One region of the Bradyrhizobium sp. WYCCWR 13022 genome, then DNA from elsewhere that is predicted to be linked to it. Evidence: predicted binding sites of a transcription regulator. Region 1 holds the regulator's gene; each other region holds the start of a gene.
What was found. The regulator HrcA, encoded in region 1, represses chaperone genes, less so after heat shock. The targets are predictions, from matches to a motif close to GTTAGCACTCNCNNNNNGNGAGTGCTAAC.
Positions count from the first base shown of each region.

Region 2: a site for HrcA is predicted at 1,096-1,124, ahead of groES (co-chaperone GroES). Genes of this name have one in related genera too.
Region 3: a site for HrcA is predicted at 2,547-2,575, ahead of QY049_RS20020 (co-chaperone GroES). Genes of this name have one in related genera too.

Region 1 is NZ_JAUIZJ010000025.1:356,512-362,153, forward strand. It holds gene QY049_RS31545 (hypothetical protein) at 1-18, shown strand, start outside; gene pncA (bifunctional nicotinamidase/pyrazinamidase) at 148-867, shown strand; gene grpE (nucleotide exchange factor GrpE) at 928-1,533, opposite strand; gene hrcA (heat-inducible transcriptional repressor HrcA) at 1,632-2,720, opposite strand; gene rph (ribonuclease PH) at 2,889-3,602, shown strand; gene rdgB (RdgB/HAM1 family non-canonical purine NTP pyrophosphatase) at 3,614-4,249, shown strand; gene hemW (radical SAM family heme chaperone HemW) at 4,236-5,393, shown strand; gene QY049_RS31580 (penicillin-binding protein activator) at 5,396-5,642, opposite strand, start outside.
Region 2 is NZ_JAUIZJ010000001.1:51,955-57,596, reverse strand. It holds gene groL (chaperonin GroEL) at 1-693, opposite strand, end outside; gene groES (co-chaperone GroES) at 739-1,053, opposite strand; gene QY049_RS00275 (usg protein) at 1,457-1,744, shown strand; gene QY049_RS00270 (cupin domain-containing protein) at 1,881-2,420, shown strand; gene QY049_RS00265 (NupC/NupG family nucleoside CNT transporter) at 2,494-3,744, opposite strand; gene QY049_RS00260 (MFS transporter) at 3,906-5,144, shown strand; gene QY049_RS00255 (AraC family transcriptional regulator) at 5,345-5,642, shown strand, end outside.
Region 3 is NZ_JAUIZJ010000012.1:121,515-127,156, forward strand. It holds partial or broken gene QY049_RS20005 (DegT/DnrJ/EryC1/StrS family aminotransferase) at 1-11, shown strand, start outside; gene QY049_RS20010 (aminotransferase class I/II-fold pyridoxal phosphate-dependent enzyme) at 101-304, shown strand; partial or broken gene QY049_RS20015 (IS3 family transposase) at 712-1,367, shown strand; gene QY049_RS20020 (co-chaperone GroES) at 2,617-2,931, shown strand; gene groL (chaperonin GroEL) at 2,978-4,618, shown strand; gene repC (plasmid replication protein RepC) at 5,426-5,642, opposite strand, start outside.

The DNA of each region.
Region 1 (5,642 bases):
ATCCAGCCGAAGGGGTAGGACCCCGGGGCTGACAGCCCAAGCGTTCACCAGAGCCGGCTGTATTTTCGGGCTTTCGTTCGTACACGAACGGAACTAGGCTTCTCTCCGTTGGATCAGCTTTAGATCATCCTGGAGGGGAGGCGGACGATGCTCAATCGACGACAGATCTTGGCCGCGCTGGGGACGACCGCGCTTGCGAGCTTCGCTCCATCGGCGCTGTTCGCGGCAGCGACGATCAAGCCGGACGACGCTTCCGCGCTGCTCGTGATCGACGTGCAGAACTGCTTCCTGCCCGGCGGCAGCCTCGCGGTGAAGGAAGGCGAGCAGGTCGTGCCCGTCATCAACAAGATGGCGAAGGCGTTTGCGAACGTCGTGATGACGCAGGACTGGCACACGCCCGGCCACGTTTCCTTCGCATCTGCTCATTCGGGCAAGAAGCCGTTCGAGACCATCGACCTGCCCTACGGCAAGCAGGTGCTATGGCCCGACCATTGCGTGCAGGGCACCGACGGCGCCTCGCTCTCGAAGGATCTCTCGATCCCGCAGGCCGAGCTCATCATCCGCAAGGGCTTCCACAAGGACGTCGACAGCTATTCGGCGTTCCTCGAAGCCGACGGCAAGACAACGACAGGCCTCGCCGCCTATCTGAAGTCGCGCAAGATCAAGCGCGTCTTCGTTGCGGGTCTCGCCACCGACTTCTGCGTCGCGTGGACCGCGCTCGATGCGCGCAAGGCGGGTTTTGAGGTCTATGTCGTGGAGGACGCCTGCCGCGGCATCGATACGCAGGGCTCGCTGGCAAAGGCCTGGGCCGACATGGCCAAGGCCGGCGTGAAGCGGATCCAGTCTGCGGATATCGCGAGCGCGTAAGGATTTCGCGCAGTCGTTCCGGGCGCGATGCTTCGCATCGCCCCGGAATGACGCCAAAACTCAGTTCGCTTCGTTGCTGTTCGCCGCGGGCGCAGGCTTCGCGCCGCCCTTGGCGACGCCGACCAGCGCCGGGCGCAGCACGCGCTCGCCGATGGTGTAGCCGGCCTGCATGACCTGCACCACGGTGCCCGCGGGCACCGACGCATCAGGCACCTCGTACATGGCCTGCTGGAAGTTCGGGTCGAACTTCTGGCCCTGCGGGTCGAACTTCTTCACGCCGTGCTTTTCCAGCGCGCTGAGCAGCGAACGCTCGGTGAGCTCGACGCCTTCGATCAGCGCGATCAGGCCGGGATCGGCGGCGGCACGCGCTTCGGCCGGAACGGCATCGAGCGCGCGTTGAAGGTTGTCGGCGATGTCGAGCACGTCGCGGGCAAAGCCGGTGACGCCGTAGAGTTTGGAGTCGGCGACTTCCTTGGCGGTGCGCTTGCGCAGATTCTCCATCTCGGCCAGCGTCCGCAGCATGCGGTCGCGCGCCTCGGCGGCTTCCTTCTGCAGCAATTCCACCGAACCGGGCTCGGGATCATCAGGCATGATGTAGGGCTTCGACACCACGGGCTCGCCGGTCGCAGCAGTCGTGTCTTCGGGTTGCCGGTCTCGATCGGTCATCGGCTCTCTTCTCGAACTCGTCTCACGGGATTTTTCTGGCCCGGATATCGTGCTTCGGGCGCTGAAAATCAAGCGCCCGTGATCGGCTCAAATGCCGGTCAGCCCCCCAGCAGGCGACTGACGATGCGGGCGGCGTAGTCCACGGTCGGGATCACGCGGGCATAATTCAGCCGTGTCGGCCCGATCACGCCCAAAACACCGACGATGTGGCCGGCGGCATCCCGATAGGGTGAGATGATGGTGGAGGAGCCCGACAGGGAAAACAGCTTGTTCTCGCTGCCAATGAAGATCCTGACGCCTTCGGCGGTTTCGGCCCGCCCGAGCAGATCGATCACGCCGCGCTTGGTCTCGAGATCCTCGAACAGCAACCTGACGCGCTCGAGATCCTCCAGCGCATGCAGGTCTTCCAGCAGATTGGCGTGGCCGCGAACGATGAGCTGACGGTCCTCGTTCTCGCCGCCCGACCAGCTTGCGATTCCCGCCGAGATCACCTTTTGCGCCAATTGATCGAGCTCGGCGCGGGCCTCGCCGAGCGCGGTTTCGAGCTCGAGCCGCGCTTCGGCGAGCGTCCGCCCCCGAATTCGCGCATTGAGGAAATTGCCGGCTTCGGTCATGGCCGAGGAAGGAACCCCAGGCGGCAGCGTCAGCACGCGGTTTTCGACCTGGCCGTCCTCGCCGACCAGGATCACCAGCGCCTTCTCGGGTTCCAATCGGACGAATTCGATGTGCTTCAGCCGGGCATTGGATTTTGGCGTCAGCACCACGGCTGCGGCGCGCGTCAGCCCCGAAAGCCGGGTCAGCGCCTGGTCCAGCGCCGCTTCCACCGATTGGGCGTGCCCGACGGTGGCGAGCTGGCTCTGGATCGACTGCCGTTCGGCCTCGTTGAGATCGCCGACCTGCATCAGGGCATCGACGAAGAAGCGCAGGCCGAGTTCCGTCGGCAGCCGGCCGGCCGAGGTGTGCGGGGCATAGATCAGGCCGAGCTGTTCCAGATCGGCCATGACGTTGCGGACCGAGGCCGGCGACAGCGGCATCGCGATCAAGCGCGAAATGTTGCGCGAGCCCACGGGCTCGCCGGTCGCGAGGTAGCTTTCGACAATTTGACGAAAGATGTCGCGGGAACGCTCGTTGAGCTGGGCGAGGCCCGCGCGCGGCGCGATCAGATGGATCGGATCGTGATGGGCCACAGACGGTAACTCCTGTCAGTTGCTTGTAATTTGTCCATCCCGGGCGCGTCTGACAAGCGTGGCGTTTGCGGGGTGGACATCAGGGGGTGAAAAAGCCTTGCTGCTCACCCTCACCCCACCTACAAGCACCGCGAACAGCCTATTCCTTGCGAGTTTTGGAGGATTCCCATGCGGCCAAGCCGCCGTGCGCCCGACGAATTGCGCCCCGTGACGCTGGAGCGTGGCGTGGTCAAATATGCGGAAGGCTCCTGCCTCGTGAAATTCGGCGACACCCACGTGCTCGTCACCGCCACGCTGGAAGACCGCCTGCCGCCGTGGCTGAAGGGCCAGGGGCGCGGCTGGGTCACCGCCGAATACGGCATGCTGCCGCGCGCGACCTCCGAACGGACCCGCCGCGAGGCCGCCGCCGGCAAGCAGAGCGGCCGCACCGTCGAGATCCAGCGTCTGATCGGCCGCTCGCTTCGCACCATCGTCGATCTCGAAGCGCTCGGTGAGCGCCAGATCACGGTCGATTGCGACGTGCTCCAGGCCGACGGCGGCACCCGCACCGCCTCGATCACCGGCGCCTGGGTCGCGCTCGCCGACTGCATCAACTGGATGAAGACGCGCAACATGGTCAAGGCCAACGTCATGCGCGACAACGTCGCCGCGATCTCCTGCGGCATCTACAACGGCACGCCGGTGTTGGATCTCGACTATGCCGAGGATTCCGAAGCCGAGACCGACGCCAATTTCGTCATGACCGGCGACGGCCGCATCATCGAGGTGCAGGGCACCGCGGAACGCGAGCCGTTCACGCAGGACGAGTTCCTGAAGCTGATCGCACTGGCGCAGAAGGGTATCGCGCGTCTGGTGGACTTGCAGAAACTGGCTGTCGCGTAGTCAATAGGCCCATGCACCGCCGAATCACCGGAAAGCTGGTCATCGCGACCCATAATCCCGGCAAGCTCGCCGAGATGAAGGAGCTGCTCGCGCCGCACGGCATCGAGGTGGTGTCGGCCGGCGAGCTCGGCTTGGGCGAGCCCGACGAGACCGGCAACGACTTCCGCAGCAACGCCGCGATCAAGGCGATCGCGGCGGCGCAGGCCACCGGGCTTCCGTCCTTCGCCGACGATTCCGGCATCGTGGTCGACGCGCTCGACGGCGCACCGGGCATCTACAGCGCGCGCTGGGCCGGTCCCTCGAAGGACTTTGCCGCAGCGATGGCGCAGATCGAGCGCCTGTTGCAGGAGCGCGGCGCCACCACGCCCGACAAGCGCAAGGCCCATTTCGTCTCCGCGCTCTGCGTTGCCTGGCCCGACAATCATCTCGAGGAGGTCGAGGCGCGCGTCGACGGCACGCTGGCGTGGCCGCCGCGCGGCACTGCCGGTTTCGGATACGATCCGATGTTTTTGCCCGATGGTCACACGCGCACCTTCGGCGAGATGGACAGCATCGAGAAGCACGGCCTGCCGCCGCTCGGTCTCGGCCTGTCGCATCGCGCCCGCGCCTTCGTGAAACTGGCGGAGATCTGCCTTGAGCCGCGCTAATAAGGATGCGTTCGGCGTCTACGTGCACTGGCCGTTCTGCCTGTCGAAATGTCCCTATTGCGACTTCAACAGCCATGTTCGCCACGCCGCGATCGACGAGACGCGTTTTGCTTCCGCCTTCGCGCGCGAGATCGAAACGACCGCGCAGCGCGCGCCCGGCCGCGAGGTCACCTCGATCTTCCTCGGTGGCGGCACGCCATCACTGATGCAGCCGGCCACGGTCGGCGCGGTGCTCGATGCCATCGGCAAGCACTGGATGGTTGCGAACGACGTCGAAGTCACGCTGGAAGCAAACCCGACCAGCGTCGAAGCCACGCGCTTCGCCGGCTATCGCTCAGCCGGCGTCAACCGCGTCTCGCTCGGCGTGCAGGCGCTGGATGATGCCTCGCTGAAAGCGCTCGGCCGGATGCACAGCGCGCGCGAGGCGCTCGATGCCGTCGCCATCGCGCGCCGCTCGTTCGATCGCTACTCGTTCGACCTGATCTACGCGCGCCCCGACCAGACGCCGGCGATGTGGGCCGATGAACTGCGGCTCGCGATCGACGAGGCAGCCGAGCATCTGTCGCTCTATCAATTGACGATCGAGGAAGGCACGCCGTTCTTCGGCCTGCACCAGGCGGGTAAATTGAAGACGCCCGACGAAGCGGTCGCGCGTGCGCTCTACGACGTCACGCAGGAGACCTGCGACGAGCTCGGCCTGCCCGCCTACGAGATCTCCAACCACGCGCGGCGCGGCGCTGAGTGCCGGCACAATCTGGTGTACTGGCGCGGCGAGGAATATGCCGGCATCGGTCCCGGCGCCCATGGCCGCCTCGACATCGACGGTATCAGGCACGCCACCGCCACCGAGAAGCGTCCCGAAGCCTGGCTGATGCGGGTCGAAACCAGCGGCGACGGCGTCGTCACCGACGACCTCCTCAACAGCGAAGAACGCGCCGACGAATTCTTGCTGATGGGGTTGCGGCTTGCGGAGGGCATCGACCCTGAGCGCTACAAGGCGCTGTCCGGCCGTCCGCTCGATCCCGGCCGCATCGCGCTGCTGCGCGAGGAAGGCGCAATCACGGTCGATGCGACGGGACGGCTGCGGGTGACCAGCAGCGGATTTCCGGTGCTGGATGCGGTGGTTGCGGATCTCGCAGCGTAGCGTTACGCCCCAAAACTCTTCGGCGAGCCCGCGACCGCAACACCGCCGCCCGTCGTCACCTTCATCACCGCGAGCCCGCGCTCGTTGGTGCCATCGGCGCGGAAGCGGAACAGGCCGTCGATGCCGGCGAAACCCGAGGGGTTGGTGAGCACGTCGGGCGAGAAGCGCGTGCCGCCCTGCGTGCGCGCGAGCGCTGCGACGAGCGCGACCGCGTCATAGGCGAGCGTCGCCGTGCGGATCGGCTCGGCT
Region 2 (5,642 bases), on a different contig from region 1:
GTTCAGCGAGGAGAGCTTCTTCTCGTTGATGAGGATGTAGGCGTCGTCCATCTCAACGCGCATCTTGTCGGCGTTGGTGACGAAGTAGGGCGAGATGTAGCCGCGGTCGAACTGCATGCCCTCGACGACGTCGAGTTCGGTCTCGAGCGACTTGGCTTCCTCGACGGTGATGACACCCTCGTTGCCGACCTTCTTCATGGCGTCGGAGAGGAACTTGCCGATCTCCTGGTCGCCGTTCGCCGAGATGGTGCCGACCTGGGCGATCTCGTCGTTCGAGGTGACCTTCTTGGAGTTCTTCTGCAGGTCCGCAACCACGGCCTCGACCGCGAGGTCGATACCGCGCTTGAGGTCCATCGGGTTCATGCCGGCGGCAACCGACTTGGCGCCTTCCTTCACGATCGCCTGGGCGAGCACGGTCGCGGTGGTGGTGCCGTCGCCGGCCGCGTCGGCGGACTTCGAGGCGACTTCGCGCACCATCTGCGCGCCCATGTTCTCGAACTTGTCGTCGAGCTCGATCTCCTTTGCGACGGTGACGCCGTCCTTGGTGATTCGGGGAGCGCCGAACGACTTGTCGAGCACGACGTTGCGGCCCTTCGGACCGAGCGTGACCTTCACCGCGTTGGCGAGAACGTCGACGCCGCGCAGCATCTTGTCGCGCGCTTCAACCGAGAATTTGACTTCTTTGGCTGCCATCTGGATTTTTCCTTGAGGTGTATGACTGGAGGGAGAGAGGGGCTGTTAGGCCGCCTTCTTCTTGGAAGCGGGGACGTCGAGGACGCCCATGATGTCGCTTTCCTTCATGATCAGCAGGTCTTCGCCGTCGATCTTGACTTCGGTGCCCGACCACTTGCCGAACAGCACGCGGTCGCCAACCTTCAGGTCGATCGGAACCAGCTTGCCGGCTTCGTCGCGGCCACCCGGGCCAACGGCGACGACTTCACCCTGGGAGGGCTTTTCCTTGGCAGTGTCGGGGATGATGATGCCGCCGGCGGTCTTCTCTTCTGCGTCGATGCGCTTGACCACGACGCGGTCGTGAAGCGGACGGAATTTCATGCAGCTCTCCTAAGCATTTGCACGAGTTGATGATTTCAACGTGTTAGCAATCTGCGCCAGCGAGTGCTAGCGCAGGCGGAGCTGAAATAGGACAGGAAATTTGCGGGGGCAAGGGCTTCTAGCAGAAAAATTGGCGCTCTGAAGGCCCGCCTGCCAGAATCTCTTTACCATCGTTAACCGAATGCCGGAGGCCTCTCCGAGGCCCCCTCGGGGCCGTATTAGCACGGTGCGCGCTCTGCTGCTAAAGCATTGAATTTCAACAACTTGTTAAACTTTTAGGCTTGAGATGAATTGTCAGTTTGCGTCACATTTCTCTCATGTGAGCGCATCTCCGCCGGGTGGCTCGTAAGCTGCGTACCGGATCAAGCCACCCCAGAAATGCGCTCCTGCAAAGGAGGTTGGCATGGGACTGCGGGTTGGGGGCGTTTCCGAAGACTTCCGGAAACAGATGTTGGGCTACGGGCTGACGACGGCGCAGATACTCTACCGGATGCCGGATCATCCCTCGCTGCTTCAGACCTACGTCTGGCAGAACTACGACATGTTTCCGAAATTCCCCGCGCTGAGCGACTTCCTCGCGTTCTGGCAGGAGAAGCTCGACGGTCCGCTGCATTCGGTGACCGTCGCGCATTCCAAGCTGATCAAGCCGGCCGAGCTGCGCGCCGTGGACGGAGTGTTCCGGCTGCATTGACGGCGAGATGCCGTAGGGCGCAGTTGCGAAGCGCATCCGCCGCTGTCTGAAGGGCGGCGGGGTACGCCTGCGGCCAACCGCCCTACGGCTTCCGTTTCTGTGCTAGCCTCCCCCCATAACAACAGGGAGGCGGCCCATGGCCAAGAAAACAAAATCGCGTAGCGCAGCGGTAACCGCGGTGAAGAAGCGTAGCGGCACCAAGCCCGCGGCCCGATCATCAGCGCGCAAGACGGTTAAGTCGAAAGCGCGCGCGACGACAGCCAGGGTCGCGACGAAGAAGCCCGCACGCCGCAAGCAGCGCATCGCCATCAGCCATCACCGCGAGGAGGATTTCAAAGCCGACGGCCTGCGCGCCTACGCCAAGTACCGCGACCTCGGTATCGCCGCCGCGAGCCATGGCTTGGCGCAAGCTCATGTCATCCGCTTGCAAGGTCCCTGCGATCCGGCTGAAGTCTCAAAACTGCACTTCCACGACGTCGACTTCCAGATGGTCTATGTTCTGAAGGGCTGGGTGAAGACCTACATGGACGGGCAGGGCGAGACGATGATGCTGGAAGGCAGCGCCTGGACCCAGCCGCCGAAGATCAAGCACATGATCCTGGATTATTCCGACGACGTCGAACTGCTGGAAGTGATCCTGCCGGCGGAGTTCAGGACGGTCGAGTTGAAGGCGTAGAGCGCAAGTCTCTCCGCCCGTCATTCCGGGTTCACGACTTCGTCGCGCTCCGGAATGACGGTCGGAGAGATACCTACGTCAACACCCCCACGATAGCCCCCATCAGACACGTCGTCAGCGTCCCCGACACGATCGACTTCAGACCCAGCGCGTTGATCTCGTCGCGCCGCTCCGGCGCCATCACGCCGAGCCCGCCGATCATGATGCCGAGGCTGGCGAAATTGGCGAAGCCGCACATGGCGTACAGCATGATCAGGCGCGAGCGCGGATCGAGGGTGCCAGGCGGCAGCTTCGAGAAGTCGACATAGGCGACGAGCTCGTTGAGCACGGTCTTGGTGCCCATCAGGCTGCCGGCGGTGACGGCCTGGTCCCAGGGCAGTCCCATCAGCCAGCACACCGGCGCCATGATCAGTCCCAGCACGCGCTGCAGCGAGATCGCGGCGCCGCCAATATCAGGCAACAGTCCGAGCACCGCATTGGCGAGATAGACCAGCGCCACCAGCACCAGGAGCATCGCGACGATGTTGATCAGCAGCTCGATCCCGGCGCCCGTGCCTTTCACGATCGCGTCCATGGTGCCGGAGACCGCCATTTCGGGGTCCTCCAGCGCCCCGCCGGTGCGCTTGTCGGAGGTCTCGGGGATCATGATCAGGCTGACGAGGATCGCGGCCGGCGCGCCCAGCACCGAGGCGATGACGAAATGCGCGGCCGCATCGGGAATAAGAGGAGCAAGGAGCGTCGCGTAGAGCACCAGCACGGTGCCGGCGATGCCGGCCATGCCGCCGGTCATCACCAGAAACAATTCGCTGCGCGACATCTGCGTCAGATAGGGCCGCACGAACAGCGGCGCCTCGACCATGCCCAGGAAGATGTTCGCGGCGGTCGAGAGCCCGACTGCGCCGCCGACCCCGAGCGTGCGCTCCAGCAGCCAGGCCATGCCGCGCACGACAGGCGGCAGCACGCGCCAATAGAACAGCAGCGTCGTCAGCACGCTCATGACCAGCACGATCGGCAGCGCCTGGAACGCCAGGATGAAATCGGCGCCCGGCACCTTCAGGTCGAAGGGCAGGGGGCCGCCGCCGACATAGCCGAACACGAAGGAGGAGCCGGCGCGCGAGGCCGCCGAGATGGCGCCGACCGCGTCGTTGATGGCGCCGAAGGCATGCGCCACGAACGGCACCTTCAACAGCACGATCGCGGTGGCGAAGGTGACGACGAAACCGACCAGCGCCTGGCGCAACGAGACCGCGCGGCGATTCTCCGCGAGCGCAAACGCGATCAGCAGCAATGCGAAAACGCCGAGTGTCGATTGCAGCCGCAGCATGATGTCCCCAAACCCCCAATGATTATGGCCGCGCGTGCGTTGCAAAGGCAATGCCGGGAATGTTGCTCGCCGTCCCGCTGTTGACATCCAGGTCCGTGTCGGCCACCCGGGGAGCATTACCGACGTCAGGGGCGGACCATCCGAGCGTGACCGAACAGGCGATGTCTGAGCAGCCAGTATCCGTCAGTCCGCCGGTCAGCGCCGGTGAGCTTCTCCGCCATCGCGCCTTCCTGTTCTTCCTGCTCTCGCGCAGCCTGTCACGCTTTTCCAGCCAGATCGCGGCGGTGGCGATCGGCTGGCAGATCTACGACCTCACCGGCTCGGCCTTCGACCTCGGCATGGTCGGGCTCGTGCAGTTCGCGCCGACGGCACTGCTCGTCTTCGTCGCCGGGCATGCCGCGGATCGTTTCGAGCGCAAGCGTGTGGTCCAGCTCTGCCAGCTCGTGGAAGCGGCGACCGCGCTTTATCTTGCCGCGATCACCTATCTCGGCGCGGTCAGCGAAGTCCAGATCTTCATCGCGACCTTCGTGCTCGGCATTGCCGGCGCCTTCGAGAGCCCGACCACCGCGGCGCTGCTGCCGCTGATCGCACCGCAAGGATCGCTCCAGCGCGCGACGGCGGTGGCCAGCGGGGCCGGTCAGGTCGCGACCATCACCGGGCCCGCACTCGGCGGCTTTGCTTACGCGATCGCGCCGCATCTGGCCTATGCCCTGATGTTGGTGTTCTGGATTGTCGGGATGATCCTGACCGGGTTCATCCAGCCGCGCCCGCAGGCGGTCGCCAAGGAGGGGACGGACGAGGACAACATCTTCGCCGGCGTCCGCTTCATCCGCCAGAGCCCGGCGATACTCGGCACCATCTCGCTCGATCTGTTCGCGGTGCTGTTCGGCGGCGTCACCGCGCTGCTGCCGATCTATGCCCGCGACATCCTCCAGACCGGCCCGGTCGGGCTCGGCGTGCTCCGCGCCGCACCGGCGGTTGGTGCGCTCTTGATGACCACGATCCTGGCGCGCCATTCGATTACACGGCACGTTGGCCTGCGCATGTTCCAGGCGGTGATCGTGTTCGGCATCGCCACCATCGTGTTCGCGCTGTCGTCCTGGATGTGGCTGTCGGTGCTGTCGCTCGCCGTCTTGGGCGCCGCAGACACGATCAGCGTCGTGATCCGCTTTTCGCTGGTGCAGCTCGCCACCCCCGACGAGATGCGCGGCCGCGTCGGCGCGGTCAACTTCCTCTTCATCAACGCCTCGAACCAGCTCGGCCAGTTCGAGAGCGGCGTGACGGCAGCCCTGTTCGGCGCCATGCCGGCGGCCGTGCTCGGCGGCGTCTGCACGGTCGCGGTGGCGCTGCTCTGGATGAAGCTGTTTCCCAGCCTGCGCCGGGTGGAGAGCCTGGAGTAGGGAGCCAGGCTTCGACATGGCCGATATTGCGGCGCCCGGCCAACGAATGTCAAAAGAGTATCGGTTCGGCATCTGAATCGTGGTGGCGGCAGCGTCTGCCACCCGATACGGTTTCGACCAATAGCTAGAGCTGAGCAAAATTCAGCCATCGGGGACAAGCCCAGACGTTCATAAACGGGCCGGCCCAGGAGGGAACGGATATGGAACCAGACCTGGAAGTCGTCCAGATTCGGCGCGGCGAGTCGTTCAAGGCTTGGTCGCACGGCTATCCCTTCCACACGGTCAGGTGGCACTTTCATCCGGAATACGAAATTCATCAGGTCGTGGCGACGAGCGGCCGTTATTTCGTCGGCGATTTCATCGGCCAGTTCGAGCCGGGCAATCTCGTGCTCACTGGGCCCAACTTGCCGCACAATTGGGTGAGCGACGTGCCGGCGGAAATGACGATCCCGCTGCGCGGACGCATCATCCAGTTCAGCGAAGAATTCATCGGCGACA
Region 3 (5,642 bases), on a different contig from region 1:
AATCCATTATCGTCAACTCGCCCAACAATCCTACTGGTGCAGTCTATGATCGAAGTACCCTTCGAGCTATCGGAGGCCTCGCATCAACTACCAGTTATGGATCTTTTCCGACGAATGCTATTCCAGCTTCGTATTCACTCGTGAGCGCCATGAATCGATTGTCATGGCGCAGCCCGGCGTACGTTCACGGACGATCCTGGTCAACGCTTTCTCCAAGGAACTGGCGATCACTCGCTGGCGACTGGGCTATTTAGCAGCCCCCCGGAGATCGTTTCTGCGGCCAGGAAGTTGCAGGGACATATGACCTCGAACGCCAATGTGATCGCGCAGCACGCGATCATGCACCACCTCAAAATCCATGACGGCTGCTCTGAGCGGCTGATGCATCGGCGCCTTTCTGACGCTCGTGAGATAGGACTTCTGCACCTCCTCCGAATAAGTGGACACCTGTAGTAGCTCAGAGAGCCCGGAGGTATCGAATGCCAGAACGTCAACTTCGATGGTTCACAGAGGACTACAAACGCTAGGCCGTTGAACTGGCGGTATCGAGTGGTCGATCGATCGGATCGGTCGCCAAGGAGCTCGGTCTGCGCGGTGCTGCGCCGCTGGATAGACAAATTCCGGCAGGAGCCGGCATCGGCGGCGTGGCGGCCCACCACGCAGGCGACGCCGATGCCGAGATCCGGCAGGTCCATCGCGAGAGCAGCCAGCGGCAGTTCTCGAGTCCACGCCGCCCTGCGGACGCGGGGACGTGGGCCAGCCGTGGCCGGATCGAACGGCTGATGCGACGGCATGGCATTCGGGCGATCATGGCGCCGCCATGTCGCGTCCGCACCACCGACAGTCGCCACAATCTGCCGATCGCACCAAACCTGATCGCGCGCGACTTCACCGCCGCGGCCCCAAACCGGGTCTGGCTGGCCGATATCACCTACGTCCCACGGCGGAGGACTGGCTGTACCTGGCAGCCGTCATGGACCTCTTCAGCCGCAAGATCGTCGGTTGGGCGATGCCGGATCACATGCGGGTCGAACTCGTCTCCTCCGCACTGACGATGGCGCTTCGCCAGCAGCGGCCGGACGCCGGATTGGTCCATCATTCCGATCGCGGAGTGCAGTACGCTTCACACGAGTATCGCGCGGCCCTTACCGCCGCGGGCCTGACGCATCGACTGCTACGACAATGCCCCGATGGAGAGGTTCTTCCACACCCTCAAGACCGAGCTCGTTCATCATCGTCAGTACCAGACCCGTGCCGAAGCCCGGCGCGACATCTTCGCCTTCATCGCGGGCTTCTCCAATCGAACCAGGCTCTATTCCGCCATCGGATATATCCCTCCGATCGAGATGGAGCTAAAAGCCGCTTAAACCCGTCCGCTTTCTCGGGGGAAGATCAGAGCGCAAAAAGAGGTCAGTCTGACGCACTATCGAGATTGAAGACCGCGTTGAGCGGGGCGACTAACGGCGAAAATCGAAGCATTGTTGCTGATGGATGTTAGGCTCCGAACCACATCTTTCGTCTTGTCTGCAATGTTCTTTGTCCGTCACTTGCGCTCGCTGTCGTGACAATCGGCATTTCTTCTCTCCGCACAGCCGGGACACCCGAGGACCCAACAGCATACAACCTATCGCCACGGCCGATTCAACCCTCATGCGAGCCATCCTGGTGTGAGATAGTTGCAGTAGCTACGCTATCGCCTTGTTTGCTACCTTCAAACTCGCGTCACCAATCCTCTCAAGGTGATGCGGGGGCGGACTCGGCGTATCCCCCGATCCAGTCGTGTGCCGCCCCCACTCTTCGCGAGCGGTCTGAAGAAGATGCGGTGAAACCGGGGGCGTTGCATCTCGTTGCCTCCCCGGAAGCCCATCTCGTCGCAATATAAGACGCGAGAAGCATGCGTATACGATCATCAGCATCACCGCGGAAGAAGGGCGGACGAAGCGCGATTGAACTTTGCGTGAGCGCTGATCTCGTCTTGATTCAGTTCTCCCGCGCGGGCGTTTCGTTCAGCTCCTTGAAGAGGTCGCCGCCGGCCCCTGGCCGCTTTCATCCAGCTCCGGTCAACTGCCAAGGTTAGCGATGGAGCGAGATGAAAAAAGGCGCTATTTTTCAAGATCGGCTTGCCTAGAACGAGACGGCATCCCGAACCTGTTCACACTCCTTGGCTGTTGCGGATGTCGCGGCTAACTCGATGAGAATTCCGTCCACTGAAGCAAGCCCGGCGAACTCCTGTTACGTCGCGCGTTCATCAGCGCTAGGGTTCGTTTCGGCCGGAGCCGTATCCGAGCAGTCAATGAGACCAAGAATGGCTTTAGCAACTACTAAGACTCTCGAGCGCACCAATGTCTGAGCGTTCTTCCAGGCCAAGAGCATCCGCCGCGAAATCGTGCAGACCTCGGCCGAGCAGGGCAACCTCACACTGCGCTAATAGCGGCCGGGCCAGTTAGCTACGATAAATGATTCTGGCAGAGACGACTTCTGAGTGTGATTTTTTGCTGGAAGCTCTTGCTCCTGTAGAAGCCCCGTCCTATTTCAGCTGCGTCTGCGCTAGCACTCGTAGGCATCGATTGCTCACAAGGTTGAAGTCTCAACTCGTGCAAATATTAGGAGGACTGCATGAAATTCCGTCCGCTTCACGACCGCGTCGTGGTCAAGCGCATCGACGCAGAAGAGAAGACCGCTGGCGGCATCATCATTCCCGACACTGCCAAGGAAAAGCCCTCCCAGGGCGAAGTCGTCGCCGTCGGCCCCGGTGGCCGCGACGAAGCTGGCAAGCTGATCCCGATCGACCTGAAGGTCGGCGACCGCGTGCTGTTCGGCAAGTGGTCCGGCACCGAGGTCAAGATCGACGGCCAGGACCTGCTGATCATGAAGGAGAGCGACGTGATGGGCGTTCTCGAGGTCGCCGAGTCCAAGAAGAAGGCGGCTTAAGAGCCTCCCTCCTCCCTCCAGTCAAACACCTTAAGGAAAATTCCAGATGGCAGCCAAAGAAGTCAAATTCTCGGTTGAAGCGCGCGACAAGATGCTGCGCGGCGTCGACGTCCTCGCCAACGCGGTGAAGGTCACGCTCGGTCCGAAGGGCCGCAACGTCGTGCTCGACAAGTCGTTCGGCGCTCCCCGCATCACCAAGGACGGCGTCACCGTCGCCAAGGAGATCGAGCTCGACGACAAGTTCGAGAACATGGGCGCCCAGATGGTGCGCGAAGTCGCCTCGAAGTCCGCTGACGCGGCCGGCGACGGCACCACCACCGCCACCGTGCTGGCCCAGGCGATCGTGAAGGAAGGCGCCAAGTCGGTCGCCGCCGGCATGAACCCGATGGACCTCAAGCGCGGTATCGACCTCGCGGTCGAGGCTGTGGTTGCAGACCTCCAGAAGAACTCCAAGAAGGTCACCTCGAACGACGAGATCGCCCAGGTCGGCACCATCTCGGCCAACGGCGACCAGGAGATCGGCAAGTTCCTCTCCGACGCCATGAAGAAGGTCGGCAACGAGGGTGTCATCACCGTCGAGGAAGCCAAGTCGCTCGAGACCGAGCTCGACGTCGTCGAGGGCATGCAGTTCGACCGCGGCTACATCTCGCCCTACTTCGTCACCAACGCCGACAAGATGCGCGTTGAGATGGACGACGCCTACATCCTCATCAACGAGAAGAAGCTCTCCTCGCTGAACGAGCTGCTGCCGCTGCTCGAGGCCGTGGTGCAGACCGGCAAGCCGCTGGTCATCGTCGCCGAGGACGTCGAAGGCGAGGCCTTGGCCACGCTTGTTGTGAACCGTCTGCGCGGCGGCCTGAAGGTCGCGGCCGTCAAGGCTCCGGGCTTCGGCGATCGCCGCAAGGCCATGCTGCAGGACATCGCGATCCTGATCGGCGGCCAGGCGATCTCGGAAGATCTCGGCATCAAGCTCGAGAACGTCACGCTCAACATGCTCGGTCGCGCCAAGAAGGTGATGATCGACAAGGAGAACACCACGATCGTCAATGGCGCCGGCAAGAAGGCCGACATCGAGGCGCGCGTGGCCCAGATCAAGGCGCAGATCGAGGAGACCACCTCGGACTACGACCGTGAGAAGCTCCAGGAGCGTCTTGCCAAGCTCGCAGGCGGCGTCGCGGTGATCCGCGTCGGCGGCGCGACCGAGGTCGAGGTGAAGGAGCGCAAGGATCGCGTTGATGACGCGATGCATGCGACCCGCGCGGCTGTCGAGGAAGGCATCGTCCCGGGCGGCGGCGTCGCCCTGCTCCGTGCCTCCGAGCAGCTCAAGGGCCTGCGCACCAAGAACGACGACCAGAAGACCGGCGTCGAGATCGTGCGCAAGGCGCTGTCGGCTCCCGCTCGCCAGATCGCGATCAACGCCGGTGAAGACGGCTCGGTGATCATCGGCAAGATCCTGGAGAAGGACCAGTACGCCTACGGCTTCGACAGCCAGACCGGCGAATACGGCAACCTGGTCTCCAAAGGCATCATCGACCCGACCAAGGTGGTCCGCACCGCGATCCAGAACGCAGCCTCCGTTGCAGCGCTCCTGATCACCACCGAAGCCATGGTCGCCGAGCTGCCGAAGAAGGCCGCTGCCGGCCCCGCGATGCCCCCCGCCGGCGGCATGGGCGGCATGGACTTCTAACGACGAGTCGTCCCGGACGCGGTGCAGCGCGCAAGCGGTGTACCGCCGATCCGGGATCTCGCTGAGCAAAATCCAACAGCACAAACCCTGGCAGCAATGCCGGGGTTACCCTTTTTTAGGCGTGGACCGTCTAAACGGCCGGCACGATTGGTTCCGTTGCGCATTGCCTTCGTGCCTTGGCTGATCGTCAGATCAGGTTTTTGTTTACCCACACGGCAGGTCGCAGATGAGAAACGTTAGCCTTATAATTCTCGGACCTGAGCATTTCGTTTAGACTCGCGGACGCATGGTCGCGCGGCTTATAGAGCTATGCTCGAGCGCGGCGCAGCATTATCGAGGCATATCACTCGGCCAAAACTCGTGGGCGCTGGCGGCGACGAGATGCCCGACGACACGGGCTGATACCGCAACAGGTGTTTACCTGGCGCCGGCAACAAAAGCGGACGTTCCGCAGTTCGTACCGGCGGTGGTCGACGCCATGGCGCCAGCCGTGGCTGCGCGCCATGACGTAAAGACAGCGATGCAAGGCCAAGACAGATTCGAAGGGCTTAATTGGCGGCGGATAATTGCTGCGCTGCGGCGAACGAATCAGGCGCCTTGAGGTCGTTGCAAAACGACGGCGCATACGATCTAATCTGTGGGTGTCACCGCTCATTAGCCCGTACGCAATGTTGGCCTGACGTTTCTTGAGGTGCTGTCGCCTTCGCGCCCAGTCCGTTAGCCAAGACCTCTTCAAATTGAACCTCAACATCAAACCTGCGACGGCCCGAGCCGCTGGGCCCAAGAGACACTTACCTAGACTAGCCGTTAGGCCCTTCGTTTTTCGTGCAGTCGTGAGTTGATCTGCGCCATTAGGATTGGCCCGAGCGAGAATTCGCCGGCCTCGGCTTTTCGCGTCAGCCCCCGCAGATATCCGCCGGCTGAACGGATGACCTCCCCTCGCTGCAGGATGCAGCCGACCACAATTGCAGCCTGAGTCTCCCCCATGACGCTCTGCGCCTCCTCCCACGCGCTGGGACTGATG